Linked DNA regions of Cupriavidus necator. The protein of the gene in region 2 purifies or fractionates together with the protein of the main gene of each other region. This does not show direct contact. Links are inferred from orthologs where the notes say so. Each region holds a gene or a part of one and is shown on either strand. Other genes may lie near its edges.

Evidence for each region.
Region 1: the proteins of I6H87_RS09165 (region 2) and I6H87_RS00965 purify together in Escherichia coli (affinity purification with mass spectrometry, with the first as the bait; 2 studies listed by BioGRID). This does not show direct contact. The link is inferred for Cupriavidus necator from one-to-one orthologs.

What each region holds. Positions count from the first base shown.
Region 1 is NZ_CP066018.1:201,326-206,378, forward strand. What follows is about bases 1-2,902. They hold I6H87_RS00965 (FKBP-type peptidyl-prolyl cis-trans isomerase), read right to left. Parts: upstream 1,765-2,902; coding sequence 1,237-1,764; downstream 1-1,236. Other genes in these bases: mutS (DNA mismatch repair protein MutS), read left to right, coding at 1-108; I6H87_RS00960 (hypothetical protein), read left to right, coding at 105-1,154; I6H87_RS00970 (cupin domain-containing protein), read left to right, coding at 1,776-2,902. In the rest of the region: more of I6H87_RS00970, read left to right, coding at 2,903-2,981; I6H87_RS34220 (hypothetical protein), read left to right, coding at 3,181-3,417; I6H87_RS00975 (MBL fold metallo-hydrolase), read right to left, coding at 3,511-4,299; bamC (NlpB/DapX family lipoprotein), read right to left, coding at 4,367-5,053. UniProt on the Escherichia coli protein: Folding helper with both chaperone and peptidyl-prolyl cis-trans isomerase (PPIase) activities. Chaperone activity prevents aggregation of unfolded or partially folded proteins and promotes their correct folding.
Region 2 is NZ_CP066018.1:1,959,049-1,968,459, reverse strand. Bases 6,568-9,411 are described here. They hold I6H87_RS09165 (DsbC family protein), read right to left. Parts: upstream 8,447-9,411; coding sequence 7,688-8,446; downstream 6,568-7,687. Other genes in these bases: I6H87_RS09160 (UbiH/UbiF family hydroxylase), read right to left, coding at 8,498-9,411; acuI (acrylyl-CoA reductase (NADPH)), read right to left, coding at 6,571-7,575. In the rest of the region: I6H87_RS09190 (ABC transporter permease), read left to right, coding at 1-883; I6H87_RS09185 (ABC transporter ATP-binding protein), read left to right, coding at 891-2,222; I6H87_RS09180 (FUSC family protein), read right to left, coding at 2,233-4,629; I6H87_RS09175 (M61 family metallopeptidase), read right to left, coding at 4,680-6,494. UniProt on the Escherichia coli protein: Acts as a disulfide isomerase, interacting with incorrectly folded proteins to correct non-native disulfide bonds.

The DNA.
Region 1 (5,053 bases), 1.8 Mb from region 2 along the record:
GTCGATGCGCTGGCCAACCTGGATCCCGACACCCTGACGCCGCGCGCAGCGCTGGAGGCGCTGTACCGGCTCAAGGCACTGGCAGGCGAGGCGCTCGACGCCGCATGAACGCTGCACGCCGTGCCCTGCTTGCCATGCTGCTGCCGCTGCTTTGCACGGCCGGCATGGCATCGGCCGCGCCCGCGGGCCGCGCCGGCAAGGCACCGGCCAGGCCAAAGCTGACGCGCATCGCGCTGATCGCCGACCTGCCCCAGTGGCCGGCCGCGGAGGCCAACGCGGCGGCACTGCTCGACTACTTCGGCGAGCGCAAGCTGGACCTGGTCATTCATGCCGGCGGCATCAAGGGCGATACGGAGTCGTGCAGCGATGCGGTGCTGGGCAACCGCCAGCAATTGCTGGACCAGTCGCCGCTGCCGCTGGTCTACGTGCCCGGAGAGACCGACTGGTCCGAATGCCGGCTGCCGGTCAACGGCGGCTTTGACGCGGTCGAGCGCCTGAACCGGCTGCGTGAGCTGTTCTTCCCCGAGGACGCCACGCTCGGCCGGCATCCGCGACCGCTGCACCGGCAGTCGGACCAGGCGCTGTTCCGCAGCTTCCGCGAGAACATGCGCATGGAGGTGGCCGATATCCTGCTCGTCGGCATGAACCTGCCGGGTGACAACAACCACTACCGCGACGAAGGCGGGCGCAACGGCGAGTTCGAGGACCGGCGCGAGGCCAACCGCCAGTGGCTGGCGCGCGCGTTCTCGGTGGCGCGGCAACGCGACCTGAACGGCATCGTGGTGGTGGTCCACGCCGACCCGCATTTTGCCAACGGCTGGGAGAAGAAAGGCCGCCCGACGCTGCTGGACGGCTTCATGCGCCACCGCACCCGCGACGGCTACCTGGAATTCAAGCGCCAGCTGCGCGAGCTGGCCGGTCGTTTCCGCGGCCAGGTGCTGCTGGTGCATGCGGGCGGAAACGGGGCCAACGGGGCGGACAACGGCTTCGGCATCGACAAGCCGCTGCGCGATGCGGCCGGCAAGGTCATGCAGAACTTCACGCGTGTGTCACTGCCCGCCAACACGGTCTCGCAATGGGCCGAACTGGTGATCACGCCGGGCGCGGCCTCACCGTTCGCAGTCATGCTCAAGGACGCACCGGCACCGCGCTGAGACCGCTTGCCGGCCCGACAACGAAAAAGCCGGCTGCGGCCGGCTTTTTCCTGGGGTGCGGAATACGAACCGTGCAGCGCGATCAGTGCAGCGTGCGCGGCGTGTCGTCGTCCTCGTCCTCATCGACGACTTCAACGCCCGAGGCGCCATGGGCGTGGCCGTGCTCGATTTCCTCGGCGGTGGCCTCGCGGACTTCGGAGACCTTCAGCCAGAAGCGCAGCGCCATGCCGGCCAGCGGATGGTTGCCATCCAGCACGACCTTGTCCTCGGCCACGTCGGTCACGGTATAGATGACGGAGTCCTCTTCGTCGCCATCTTCGGGCATGCCTTCGAACTGCATGCCGACTTCCAGCGGCTCGGGGAAGCGGTTGCGCGGCTCGACCTTCACCATATCGGCGTCATAGTCGCCGAACGCGTCTTCCGGCTCCAGCTGCAACTGGGTCTCGAAGCCCGCGTCATGACCGTCGAGCGCTTCCTCGATCTTGGGGAACGTGCCATCATACCCGCCGTGCAAATAAACCATGGCTTCATCTGACTCCTCGATCAGATTGCCTTGCGCGTCCGACAGCTTGTACATCACGGACACCACAGTATTCTTAGCGATTTTCAATTCTTGACTCCATGAACGATTCCGCATTATACGCGCAGGCCCTGCCCCCTGGCCCCGTCGATCCAGACACTCCGCTCGACCTGCTTGGTGGCATGACGCCTGCTGCATTCATGCGGGATATCTGGCATCGCAAGCCCCTGCTGATTCGACAGGCAGTACCCGGAATCGTGCCGCCTGTGTCGCGCGAGGCTCTTTTCGACCTGGCCGACAGCGATGACGTCGAATCGCGCCTGGTGACGCACTTCCGTAACCGCTGGAAACTCGCGCATGGCCCATTTGCGCGCGAAAACCTGCCCGGCGTCAAGGCCCGCCAGTGGACCCTGCTGGTGCAAGGGGTAAATCTGCATGACGCCGCCGCGGCGGAACTGATGGGCCGCTTCCGTTTCGTGCCGGACGCGCGCCTGGACGACCTGATGATCAGCTACGCCACCGACGGCGGCGGCGTGGGCCCGCATTTCGACTCCTACGACGTGTTCCTGCTGCAAGTCTCGGGCCGGCGCCGCTGGCGCATTTCGTCGCAGACCAGCCTTGAGCTGATCCCGGACATGCCGCTGAAGATCCTCGCCGACTTCAACGCGGAACAGGAATGGGTGCTCGAACCCGGCGACATGCTCTACCTGCCGCCGCAATATGCGCACGATGGCATTGCCGAAGGCGAATGCATGACCTGCTCGATCGGCTTCCGCGCGCCGGCCTACCGCGAGCTGGCCGGGCATTTCCTGGCCTGGCTGTCTGAAACGGTCGAAGACAATGAAGACCTCGGCGGCCGTTATGCCGACGCCGGCGAGCGCGCCGCCACGCGGCCCGCGCAGTTACCCGCCGGCATGGCCAAGGCAGTCGCCGAGCGGCTCAAGGCGTTGCAATGGAATAGCCAGATGGTGTCCGAATTCCTCGGCAGCCATCTGTCAGAACCCAAACCTGGCGTTGAATTTGCAGAGATACCCGACATGCCGTTGCGCCGTTATGCGACACTGGCGGCCCGCCATGGTGTGGTACTGCCATCAGCATCGATTGCGCTTTACGACCGCGCGAATTTCTTCCTCAATGGAGAAGCCTACGAGCCGCCGGCCGAACTGATGCAATGGCTGAAAAAGTTGGCCGATTATCGGCAGCTTAGTAGCGAAGATGTTGCGGCTTGCGCGGACCTACCCGATCTGATGGAAACTTTCCATCACTGGACGCTGGAAGGATGGCTGCAATTGGGCCCGCGGCTGTAATAATACGTAACATTGCGAATCAGTAAATTTCGGCGCTACACAAGCCGGGAAAACGCGGATATAATTGTTGGCTGGCTAGTACTGTGGACCATTGCATTTATCGGGACCCGGGAGGGCCTCTATTTTGCAGTTCAAGAGCGATAATTACCGGTAATTATTCATCGCCTGTTTTCCGTTATTACAAGTTAAAGGACGAACAATGAAGAAGTCTCTCCTGATCGCATCGCTGCTGGCCGCTGTTGCTCTCGCCGCTTGCGGCAAGAAGGAAGAAGCTGCCGCTCCGGCCGCTGACACGGCTGCTCCGGCTGCTGCCGCTCCGGCCGCTGAAGCTTCGGCTCCCGCTGCTGAAGCCCCGGCCGCTCCGGCTGCTGCTGCTCCGGCTGCTGACGCTTCGGCTCCGGCTGCTGACGCTTCGGCTCCGGCTGCCAAGCAGTAATCGGTTCCTGACCGATGAAAAAACCGGCCTTCGGGCCGGTTTTTTTATTTGGGCGCTGCTACCGCACTGCGCCCTGCCGAATCCACGCATCCCTCAGGCGCGCACCGCCTGCCAGTCCAGGCCCTCGTCCTGGTCTGCCACCAGCACCTCGGACGGCAACGCACCCAATGCCATTGCCAGCGCCCCCGTTGCCAGCTCACGCGTATTGTTCTGCTTGCTGAGGTGGGCCGCGACCACGCGGTTCAGGCCGGCATGGGCAACTTGCGCCAGGATACTGGCCGCCACTTCATTGGCCAGGTGGCCGAAGTCCCCGCCGATGCGCCGCTTCAGCGAAGCCGGATAGACCGAATTGCGCAGCATCTCGCGGTCATGGTTGCATTCCAGCACCAGCGCATCCACGCCTGCCAGGCGCGCCGTCACGTAAGGCGTCTCCATGCCTGCATCGGTCAACACACCCAGCCTTGCCTGCCCGTCCGACAAGACGAACTGCAGCGGCTCGCGCGCATCGTGCGGCACGGTGTACGGCAGCACCTGCAGTCCGCCGATGGCAAAGGCATGGTCGGCGCCGCAGACGCGCACGTCGGCCGCATCGGCGCCGCGCAGGTGCGAGGTCGCCAGCCAGGTGCCGTGGCTGGTATACACCGCCAGGCGGTGGCGGGCGGCAAAGGCGTAGGCCGAGCCGACGTGGTCGCCATGCTCGTGCGTCACCAGCACGGCGTCGAGCTGGTCCGGCGCGACGCCCAGGCGCTCCAGGCGCCGCGCGGTCTCGCGGATGCCGAAGCCGCAGTCGAGCAGCACGCGCGTGGTGGTGGTGTCTTCGCGGGATTCGATCAGCAGCGAGTTGCCCTCGCTGCCGCTGCCGAGGAAGGCGAAGCGCATCATGGCCGCGCCCTCCCCGCCAGACACCGGCCAGGACGGCCGGCTGGCATGCCAGCAGTCATGCGCCGGCTCAGTGCAGTTGCTCGTCGATCAGCGACAGGATGCGCTTGCCGATTTCGCCGTTCTCAGGCTGGCCGGCATCGTTGAGCACCGTCACCAGCGTGCCGCTGCCCGTGCCCTTGAGCGACACGCGATACTTCTTGGCGGTCTTGGAATCTTCCGGCTTGGTGAACAGCTTGGAGAAGAAGCCACGGCTGTCGGCAACGGTGCGCGGGTCGACATAGCGCACGTAGTACAGGCCCTGGCCGCGGTCGCGGTCTTCAACCGTGAAGTTCACGCGGTCCAGCGACAGGCCGACCGAGCGCCAGGCGCGGTCGAACGGTTCGGGCAGCTGCAGCGCCGGAGCGCCGTTGACCTGGGACAGGTACGACTTGGCCGGCGCGGCGCCATCGGCACCAGCAGCAGCGCCAGCAGCGGCGGCCGTGCCCGCAGCGGCTGCGGCATTGCCCGCCGCCGCCGGGTTCTTGGCCATGCGGTCGGCTTGTTCCTTCTGCACGCCCAGGCGCTGGGCCAGGCGCGACAGGAATTCGGCTTCCAGCTCAGGATCGGCCGGACGCGGGGTCCAGACCGTGCTCGACTTGTCGATGCCGGTCAGCTGCTCCTGCGCACCGCGGTGGCTGATGAAGACCTCCAGCGTGCCGTTCTGCGAACGCTCGACGCGGGTGCGGAACTTGTCGCGCTCCGAGGTCGAGTACAG
Region 2 (9,411 bases):
GTCGTGGCTGCTGGACCTGCTGCGCCGCTCGGCGTGGGTGGGTGCAGTGCTGGCGCAGACGGCGGCGCTGGCCGGGCGCACGCTGGCGTGGGGCGCGCGCCGCGGGCAGGCCCCGGCGCAGCCGGACAATCCGCGGCGCGCGCTTTGGTTCGGCCGCGTGCGCGACGCCGTGATCGTGCTGGTGGCATTGGCCGCGTTGCTGCGCGTGGGCTACTTCGTGCACAGCGAGGTGGGCTGGGCCGAAGTCGGCCATGTGCTGTGGCTCGGCACGATCACGATGGTGCGCGTGGTGGTGCTGATCGCGCTGGCGGCGCTGGTGTGGGTGCCGATCGGCATCCGCATCGGCCTGAGCCCGGAACTGGCGCGCATTGCCCAGCCGATCGCGCAGTTCCTGGCCGCCTTCCCGGCCAACCTGATGTTCCCGCTGGCGGTGATGCTGATCGTGCGCTTCGGGCTGAACCCGGAGATCTGGCTGAGCCCGCTGCTGATCTTCGGCACGCAGTGGTACATCCTGTTCAACGTGGTCGCGGGGGCGTCGGGCATTCCCACCGAACTGAAGCTCGCCACGCGCAATTTCGGCCTGCGTGGCTGGCTGCTGTGGAAGCGCTTCCTGATCCCCGCGGTGTTCCCGAGCCTGCTGACCGGGCTGGTGACCGCCGCCGGCGGCTCGTGGAACGCGAGCATCGTGTCCGAGTACGTGACCTGGGGCGACCGCACCATCGTCGCCACCGGGCTCGGCAGCTACATCGCCGAGACCACCGCGCGCGGCGACTTCCCGCGCATTGCGCTGGGCATAGTCGTGATGGCGCTGTTCGTGGTCGGCTTCAACCGGCTGCTGTGGAACCGCCTGTATCAACTCGCGCAAGAGCGCACCCGCTTGTAAGGCAACGATGGCAGAGAACATTGCATCCACCGCCGCCCCCGCCGTGATCGAGCTGCGCGGCGTCGGCAAGATCTTCCGCACCGCCAGCCAGAGCGACCGTGCCGTGCTCGAAGGCGTGGACCTGACGCTGCGCGAGGGCGAGATCGTCGCCATGCTGGGCAAGTCCGGCTCGGGCAAGTCCACGCTGTTGCGCATCATGGCCGGGCTGGTCGGCGCCGACCGCGGCGAGGTGGACTTTCGCGGCGAACGGCTGGCCGGCACCGCCGAGGGCATCGCCATGGTGTTCCAGTCGTTCGCGCTGTTCCCGTGGCTGACGGTGCAGCAGAACGTTGAGCTGGGGCTCGAGGCCCAGGGCGTGCCCAGGGCCGAGCGCGAGCGCCGCGCCGAGGCCGCGATCGACATGATCGGGCTGGCCGGCTTCAACAGCGCACTGCCGCGCGAGCTGTCGGGCGGCATGCGCCAGCGCGTGGGCATTGCGCGCGCGCTGGTGACCGAGCCGGACCTGCTGCTGATGGATGAAGCATTCTCGGCCCTGGACGTGCTGACCGGCGAGACCCTGCGCGACGAGATGCTGGCGCTGTGGGAAAGCGGCCGTGCCAATATCAGGAGCATCCTGATCGTCTCGCACAATATCGAAGAGGCAGTGATGATGGCCGACCGCATCGTGATCCTGTCGAGCGACCCGGGCCGCATCCGCGCCGAGGTGCCAGTGGCGCTGCCGCGTCCGCGCAACCGCGACAGCGCGCAGGTGCGCGCGCTGGTCGACGAGATCTACGCGCTGATGACCGCCCCCGCCGCGGAAGCGCGCCTGCCCGCGCAAGCGCCCGCGCGCCAGATCGCCTACCGGCTGCCGGACGCCGACATCAGCCAGATGGAAGCGATCCTCGACCTGCTGTGCGAGGCACCCTTCAACTGCCGCGCCGACCTGCCCCACCTGGCCGACGAAGCCGGCCTCACCGACGACGAACTGCTGCCTGCGTGCGAAGCGCTGCAGCTGGTGCAACTGGTGTCGATCGAGCGCGGCGACATCGCCGCCACCGGGGCCGGCCGCGCCTGGTACGCCGCCGGGCCGCAGCAACGCAAGGTGATGTTCGGCCAGCAGTTGCTGGGCAACGTCGCACTGGCCGCGCATATCCGCCGCGAACTGGTGGCCAGCGAGGCCGGCGAGATCCGCGAAGAACAGGTGCTGCACGAACTGGAGCGGTTCCTGAAGCCCGCCGAGGCCGAGCGCGTGCTCAGCGTGGCGATCGGCTGGGGGCGCTACGGCGAGATCTACGAGTACCGCTACAACAGCGGCATGCTGACACTGCCCGAGGAAGAGCTGCCCGAGGCGCCGTAAGCCACCAGGCTCAGACGCGCGCCCGTATGGCGCGCCCGATGGCCCCCGTGCGCAGCGCGATCTTGGCCGCATCCTCGCGCAACGCGCGCAGGCGGCGGTCCAGCACCGCATTGGCCGGACGGCCGGTGGAGCTGGCGGTGGGACCAGCCTCATGGCTGGATTCGCCGGCGGCGGCCGCGTGCACCAGCACGTCGGTGCGGCGCTTGTCGGCCGAATCGGCCAGGCGGGCGCGGCGTTCGGCGACGGCATCCTCGGCGGCCTCGGCGACTTCGACGCTGACGGTGGCCGCCACTGGTTCGGCATCGGCGACAGCTTCAGCGGGAGATTCCTCCGCCTTGTCCGCGGCGGCAGGCACTGCCTCCTTGCGTTCCAACGGCGTTTTCCCGCTGCGGATAAAGCCCGCGCCACGGCCGCCGCCCCGCTCATCGGCATGCAGCCGCTCGCTGGCCACCTGCAGGCTGTGGCTGGCGGCCTCGGTGGCCTGCTCGATCGCGGCTTCCGCGGCCGGGATATCGAGCTCGTCATAGTGCTGGCGCACCTGGATGCGCGCCGCCGCCACGTGCGCGGCCACCAGGTAGTTCTGCACGATAAAGCGGTTCAGGTTGTCCACCGCACGGTGCCGGCTCTTGGGCTCGTCCAGCATGCGCTGGAACGACGAGATCAGCGCCGACAGGTTGTCCATAAACTGCTTGCGCTGCACGCGGTAGGCAAAGTCATCCTTGGTCCTACGCAGCAGCAGGTCGCGCGTGGCGCCGATATAGCGGCGGTTGGCCTGCAGCACGCCCTCCACCAGCTTGGGGATGGCGCGGTATTCCCAGCTCGGCAGCACAAAGCTGAACAGCGAGGCGATGATGCCGCCGATCACGGTATCCACCAGCCGCTCGCCCGCCACCGTGGGACTTCCCGGCATCAGCAGGTGGATCTGGATCAGCACCTGGATGCAGGCGGCAATCGCGGTGTAGCGGTACTTGATGGTCACGAACGCGGCGCTGGCCACCAGCGACAGGAACAGCACGCCCAGCAGGATCAGCGGCTGGTGCACCACCTTCAGGATCGCGACCGCGACCACGCAGCCAATCAGCGTGCCGATCAGGCGGTCGTTGTAGCGCTGCTTGGTCATGCTGAAGTTGGGCTTCAGGATGACGATGATGGTCAGCAGGATCCAGTAGCTGTGCGACACATAGGGCAGGTGCTCGGCAATCCACAGCCCCAGCGACACCGCCATCGAGATCCGCAGCGAGAAGCGGAACGCCGGCGAACTCCACTTCAGGTTGTCGCGCAGCACGCTGAACTCATACTTCTGGCGCGTCAGGAACGGCGTCATGTCCGAGCCGGGCAGCACCCTGGCCGGCTCCACCGGCGTGCGCGACGCTTCGTGCAGCTGGCCGACCAGCGTGATCGCGCCGCGCATCATGTCGAGCGTATCGACCAGCGCCGTCATCGCCGCCGGGTTGATATGGTGGTGGCGAAATTGCTCGACCTCGGCCTCGACCGCGCGCAGGCCCTGGCGATATTCCACCGTGGCGTACGAGGCGCGGCCGCGCGTGATCTCGTAGGCGATCTCTTCCACGTCCTTGCACATCTGCAGCACCAGCCCGCGCAGATGGTCCAGCACCGGCGTGCCGGCAAAGGTCTGGCGCAGCAGCGGATAGTCGGTGTTGGTCGACAGAATATACTCGTACAGGTCGAGCATGCGCAGGTGCACCTGCACCAGCAGCCCGTCGTGCGGAGTGCGGTTGCCGCGCAGCACCAGGTCGCGCGCGGCCTGCTGGCGCTCGGCCACCACGATCTGCTGGCGCACCAGCTGGTTGAACTGGGCCTCGTAGTCGTTGCCGGCGTCGTAGAAGCCGGCCTTGATCTCGAGATAGCCGGCCAGCTCATACAACGATTCGGCCAGCACCTGCTGCTTGGTGCGGCGCTCGGTGATCCAGCTCACCAGCATCGCATAGCCGAGATAAGCGACCGCGCCGATGCTGAACAGCGCCGCGTGCTCCAGCGCGCGCCGCACCAGGAAGTCTTCGTTGATGGTCAGCGTCATCACGAACAGCGCCGCGAACTGCAGCGGCAGCGTCTTGTTGCCGTACACCGTCATCATGCCGGCCAGGAACGTCACCAGCACCAGCAGGAACGGCATCACGCGCGGGAACGGCGTGGCCAGCGCCACCACCAGCGTGACCACGCTGCACAGCAGCACGCTGGCCATCATCTCGTTGAACTTGTGGTTCAGCGGGCTGGGCAGGTCCATCAGGCTGGTGCACAGCGCCCCCATCGACACCACCATCGCGGTGGGCAGGTCGCTGAAGTGCAGCGCGATCAGCGTGGCGCCGATCACCCCGGTGGCCGAGCGCAGCCCCCGGTAGATGTAGTGCGAATACAGGAAGGTGCGGGGATCGTGCGCGTATTGCATGCAGCGGGGGCGATGGCGTGCGGTGGCGGGTGTGGCAGCGGAAAACTAGTTCACTGGCCCAGCCAGCGCGAGCGCGCCGCGTGCCGTCCGCTCTCGAGCTTCACCTTGAACTGCGCCGCCGGCTCGCGTGCCAGCGTCACCGGCAGCACCTGCAGCTCGTCGCGGCGGAAGGCGTGCAGCTCGATGCGGTCGCCGCTACGGTAGCGCGCCAGCAGCTTGTCGATCTGGCCCGGCGCCACGCGCAGGCCGTCAATCGCCACCAGCAGGTCGCCGGCGGACAGGCCGGCGGCCTGCGCGGCGCCGCCGTCGAACACCTGCGCCACGCGCACCCAGCCCTCATCGCTCTTGACCTTGATACCCAGCGCCGCGGTGCGCGCCGGCTTCTGCGCATCGGCCTTGACGCCGAACGTTTTGAACAGCGCCGGCAGCGGCAGCTCGCCGGTGCCTTCGGTCAGCGAGCGCAGCAGCGGCCCCATGCGCAGGCCGGTGACTTCATCGAACAGCGCATGGACCTCGGCCTCGGTCACGCCGCGCTGCACCGCGCCCGGCGCGTAGAAGCCGCGGCCGTAGCGGCGCCACAGCGCGCGCATGACATCGTCAAGCGAGCGTCGCCCGCGGGTCTTGTCGCGAATGGTCAGGTCCAGCGCCAGCGCCACCAGCGAACCCTTGGTGTAGTAGCTGACGATGGCGTTGGGGGCGTTCTCGTCCTGGCGGTAGTACTTGGTCCAGGCATCGAAGGAGCTTTCCGCCACGCTCTGCTTGGTGCGGCCGCTGCCGCGCAGCACGCCGTTCCAGGTCTTGGCCAGCATCTCGATGTACTGCTCGTCGGTGATGCAGCCGGAGCGCACCAGCACCAGGTCGTCGTAGTAACTGGTGAAACCCTCGAACAGCCACAGCAGCGGCGTGTAGGTTTCCTCGGCCAGCCGGTACGGCACGAACGCGGCCGGCTTGATGCGCTTGACGTTCCAGGTGTGGAAATACTCGTGGCTGCACAGCCCGAGGAAGGTGCGGTAGCCCTCGCTGGTATCGCTGTCGCCGCGCACCGGCAGGTCATTGCGCGCGCATATCAGCGCGGTGCTGGCACGGTGTTCCAGGCCGCCGTAGCCGTCGCTGGTGACCATCGTCATGAAGACGTAGCGGCGGTTGCTGTCCAGGAACGGCGCCTGCGCGGTCTTGGGCTCGAACAGCCGGATCTGCGCTTCGCAGATCCGCTTCAGGTCGCGGCACACGCGCTCGAGGTCGAGCTGCGGCACGCGCCCGGTGAAGACCACGTCGTGCTGCGCGCCGCAGGCGCGGAAGCTGGCCAGCTGGAAGGTGCCCATCTCGACCGGATGATCGACCAGCTCATCGTAGTCGGCCACCTGGTAGCGGCCGAAGCCGTAGCGCTTCGCGCCTGCGCGGCCGGGCGCTTCGCGCATGGCGGTGGCGACGCGCCAGCCGCGATAGGCCTCGCCGGCGGGCGCATGGATATCGATGGTGCATGGCCGCTCGGCCTGCCCGTCCACGCACAGGAACACCGAGCTGCCGTTGAAGAAGCCGTGGGTGGTGTCCAGGTGCGCCGCGCGCACCGACAGGTCCCAGGCATAGACCTCGTAGCTGAGCGTCAGCGGGCCGTCGGCCAGGCTGACCGGCGCGGCCTGCCAGCGCTGCTTGTCGAGCTTGGTCAGCCTGACCTCGCGCCCGCCCGCATCGGCGCGGATGCGCACGATATTGCGCGCGAAGTCCCGGATCATGTAGCTGCCCGGGATCCAGGCCGGCAGCGAGAAACACTGGCCGGCGGGATCGGGTTCGCTCACGGTGACGGTGACGGCAAACAGGTGCGCTTCAGGCTGAAGCGGGGCGATGGCGTAGCGGATCGGCGTCATGGGCAGGATTGTAACGTCGGCGCCAGGACACGGATGCAGCGCCGACGCGGTGGTGCATCAGGGCGACGGTGCGCGATCAGCCGCGATTCACATCCACCACCACGCGCCCGCGCATGCCGCCTTCCATGATCTTGCGGCCCGCCTCGATCGCGTCGCCCAGGCCGATCTCGCGCGTCAGCGCATTGAGCCGGTCCGGCTCCAGGTCGCCGGCCAGGCGCTGCCAGGCCTGCTCGCGCAGCGGCATCGCCGCCATCACACTGTCGATGCCGTGCAAGGTGATGCCGCGCAGGATGAACGGCGCCACCGACCCCGGGAAGTCAAGGCCCTGCGCCAGCCCGCACGCCGTCACCACGCCGCCGTAGCGCACCTGGGCGCAGGCATTGACCAGCGTGTGCGAGCCGACCGAGTCGACCACCGCGGCCCAGCGCTCCTTTTGCAGCGGCTTGCCGGGTACGCCCAGCTCAGCACGGTCGATCACGTCATCGGCGCCCAGCGCCTTCAGGAAATCCGCCTCCCGGGTCTTGCCGGTCGAGGCCACCACCTTGTAGCCAAGCTTGCTCAGCAGCGAGATCGCCACCGTCCCCACCCCACCGGAGGCGCCGGTCACCAGCACCTCGCCATCGCCGGGGCGCACCGGGCCGTCGACGCCGCCGCGCTCCAGCGCCAGCACCGACAGCATCGCGGTATAGCCCGCGGTGCCGATCGCCATGGCCTGGCGCGTGGTGAAGGCGTCGGGCAGGCGCACCAGCCAGTCGCCCTTCAGGCGCGCGCGCTGCGCAAGGCAGCCCCAATGCGTCTCGCCCACGCCGTAGCCGTTGAGCACTACCTTGTCGCCTGCCTTCCAGCGCGGGTGCGCGGATTCCAGCACCGTGCCGGCGCCGTCGATGCCCGCCACCATCGGCCACTTGCGCACCACCGGCGAGCGGCCCGTGATCGCCAGCCCGTCCTTGAAGTTGATGGTGGAGTAGTCGACGGCAACCAGCACGTCGCCGTCGGCGGGCAGCTGCGCGTCGTCGAGCGTGGCGATACTGGCCTGGGTGGCGCCGTCGGCCTGGGTCAGCAGCAATGCCTGGAAGGTCATGGTGTCTCCTTTGTCGCCTGCCGGCGATCGCATGGAATCAGGGAAAAGGCAGAATGCAGAACGGCCGGACAAGTCCGGCCGTCGATCGGGCCGGTACAGGTCCGGCGCGCGCTTATTTCTTGATGCTGGCGAGCTTGCGTTCCAGCGTGGCGACATCCGCCGCGCCGGGAATGCGGGTGCCGTCGGTGAAGAACACCGCCGGAGTGCCGGTCACGTTCATGCTGTGGCCCAATGCCAGGTTTTCTTCCAGCGGGGTCTTGCAGCTGCCGTTGCCGGTCAGCGCCACCTGCTTGAGCATCCAGTCGCGCCAGGCCTTGGTGCGGTCGGACGCGCACCAGACCTGCTTGGCCTTGGTTTCGGAATCCGGCGACAGCACCGGGTACAGGAAGGTGTACACGGTGATGTTGTCCATCTGCTGGAAGGTCTGCTCGATGCGCTTGCAATAGCCGCAGTTGGGGTCGGAGAACACCGCCACCTGGCGGCTGCCATCGCCCTTGGTCCACTTGATCGCGCGCGCCAGCGGCAGGTCCGACCACTTGATGCGGTTGATCTCGGCCAGCCGCTCCTCGGTCAGGTTGGTGCCGGTGCGGGTGTCGATCATCTCGCCGTTCAGGATGTAGCGGCCCGAGGCGTCGGTGTAGACCACCTGCCCGCCTATATTGGCCTCGAACAGGCCCGGCACCGGGGTCTTGCTCACGCTCTTCACTTCAGCACGGCCGCCCACCATCTTCTGCAGCGACTCCTTGATGCGGTCGGTGCCGGGCTCGCCCGCGGCCATGGCATGCAGCGCGAAGCCCGCCGCGGCCAGCCCGCCGGCGATGGCGGTGATCGCGGCGCTCATGGCGGGGCGGCGGCGCAGGAATGGGAACATGTGGACTCCAGAGTATTCGGTAAAGGGATCGGAACGTTGGCGCGGCCGCGGTCAGCCAAGCGCGCGCGCGATCAGGAAGCGCTTGAGCAAGGACTGGCCGCCGACCGCGCGCATGCCGGTGTTGCGCACCACGCGCGCGACGCCGCCCGGCAACGAGAACAACCGGTGCAGTCCGTCGGTGGCCGCGGTCAGCGCAAGCAAATCGGTGGCGCGGGCGCGCTCATAGCGGCGCAGCAAGCGCAGGTCGCCCTCGCTGCGGAAAGGTTCTTTGTCGGCCATCACGCGGCCAAGTTCCGCGACGCCGCGCAGGCCCAGGTTCATGCCCTGGCCGGCCAGCGGATGCAACACGTGGGCGGCGTCGCCCACCAGCGCCACGTGCGGCTGCACGAACTGGTCGGCACGCTGCAGCACCAGCGGGAAGCCCTGCGCCGGGGTCACGCAGCGCAGCGCGCCGAACTGCGCGCCGACCGCGCCGCTGGCGCCCTGCATCACCGTGGCGGCGAGCGCCTCGGGCGACAGCGCCAGCAGCTCGCGCGCGTGGGCCTCTTCGGCGGCCCAGACCATCGACACATGGTTGTCCGGCAGCGGCAGCAGCGCCAGCACTTCGCCGTTGGCGGGTTCCTCGTCGGCCATCAGTTTTTCGGGCGCGCCCAGGAACCACTGCCACGCGGTTTCCTGGTGCGGGCGCTCGCAGGCGAAATTGGCGACCACGCCCAGCTGGCGGTACTTGCGCGTGCTGACGCCGATGTGGCATTGCTGGCGCAGCCAGGAGCGCGCGCCGTCGGCACCGACCACGCAGGCCGTGCGCAGCTTCTCGCCATTGCCCAGGGTCAGCGTGACGCCGTCAGGATCGCGCTCGAACGCGCTCGCCGTGGCGTCGTGCCAGGTCACCTGGTGCTGGAAGCCCAGCGCTGTGTCGAGCGCGCGCTCGACGTGGCTGGATTCGATGATCCACGCCAGCTGCG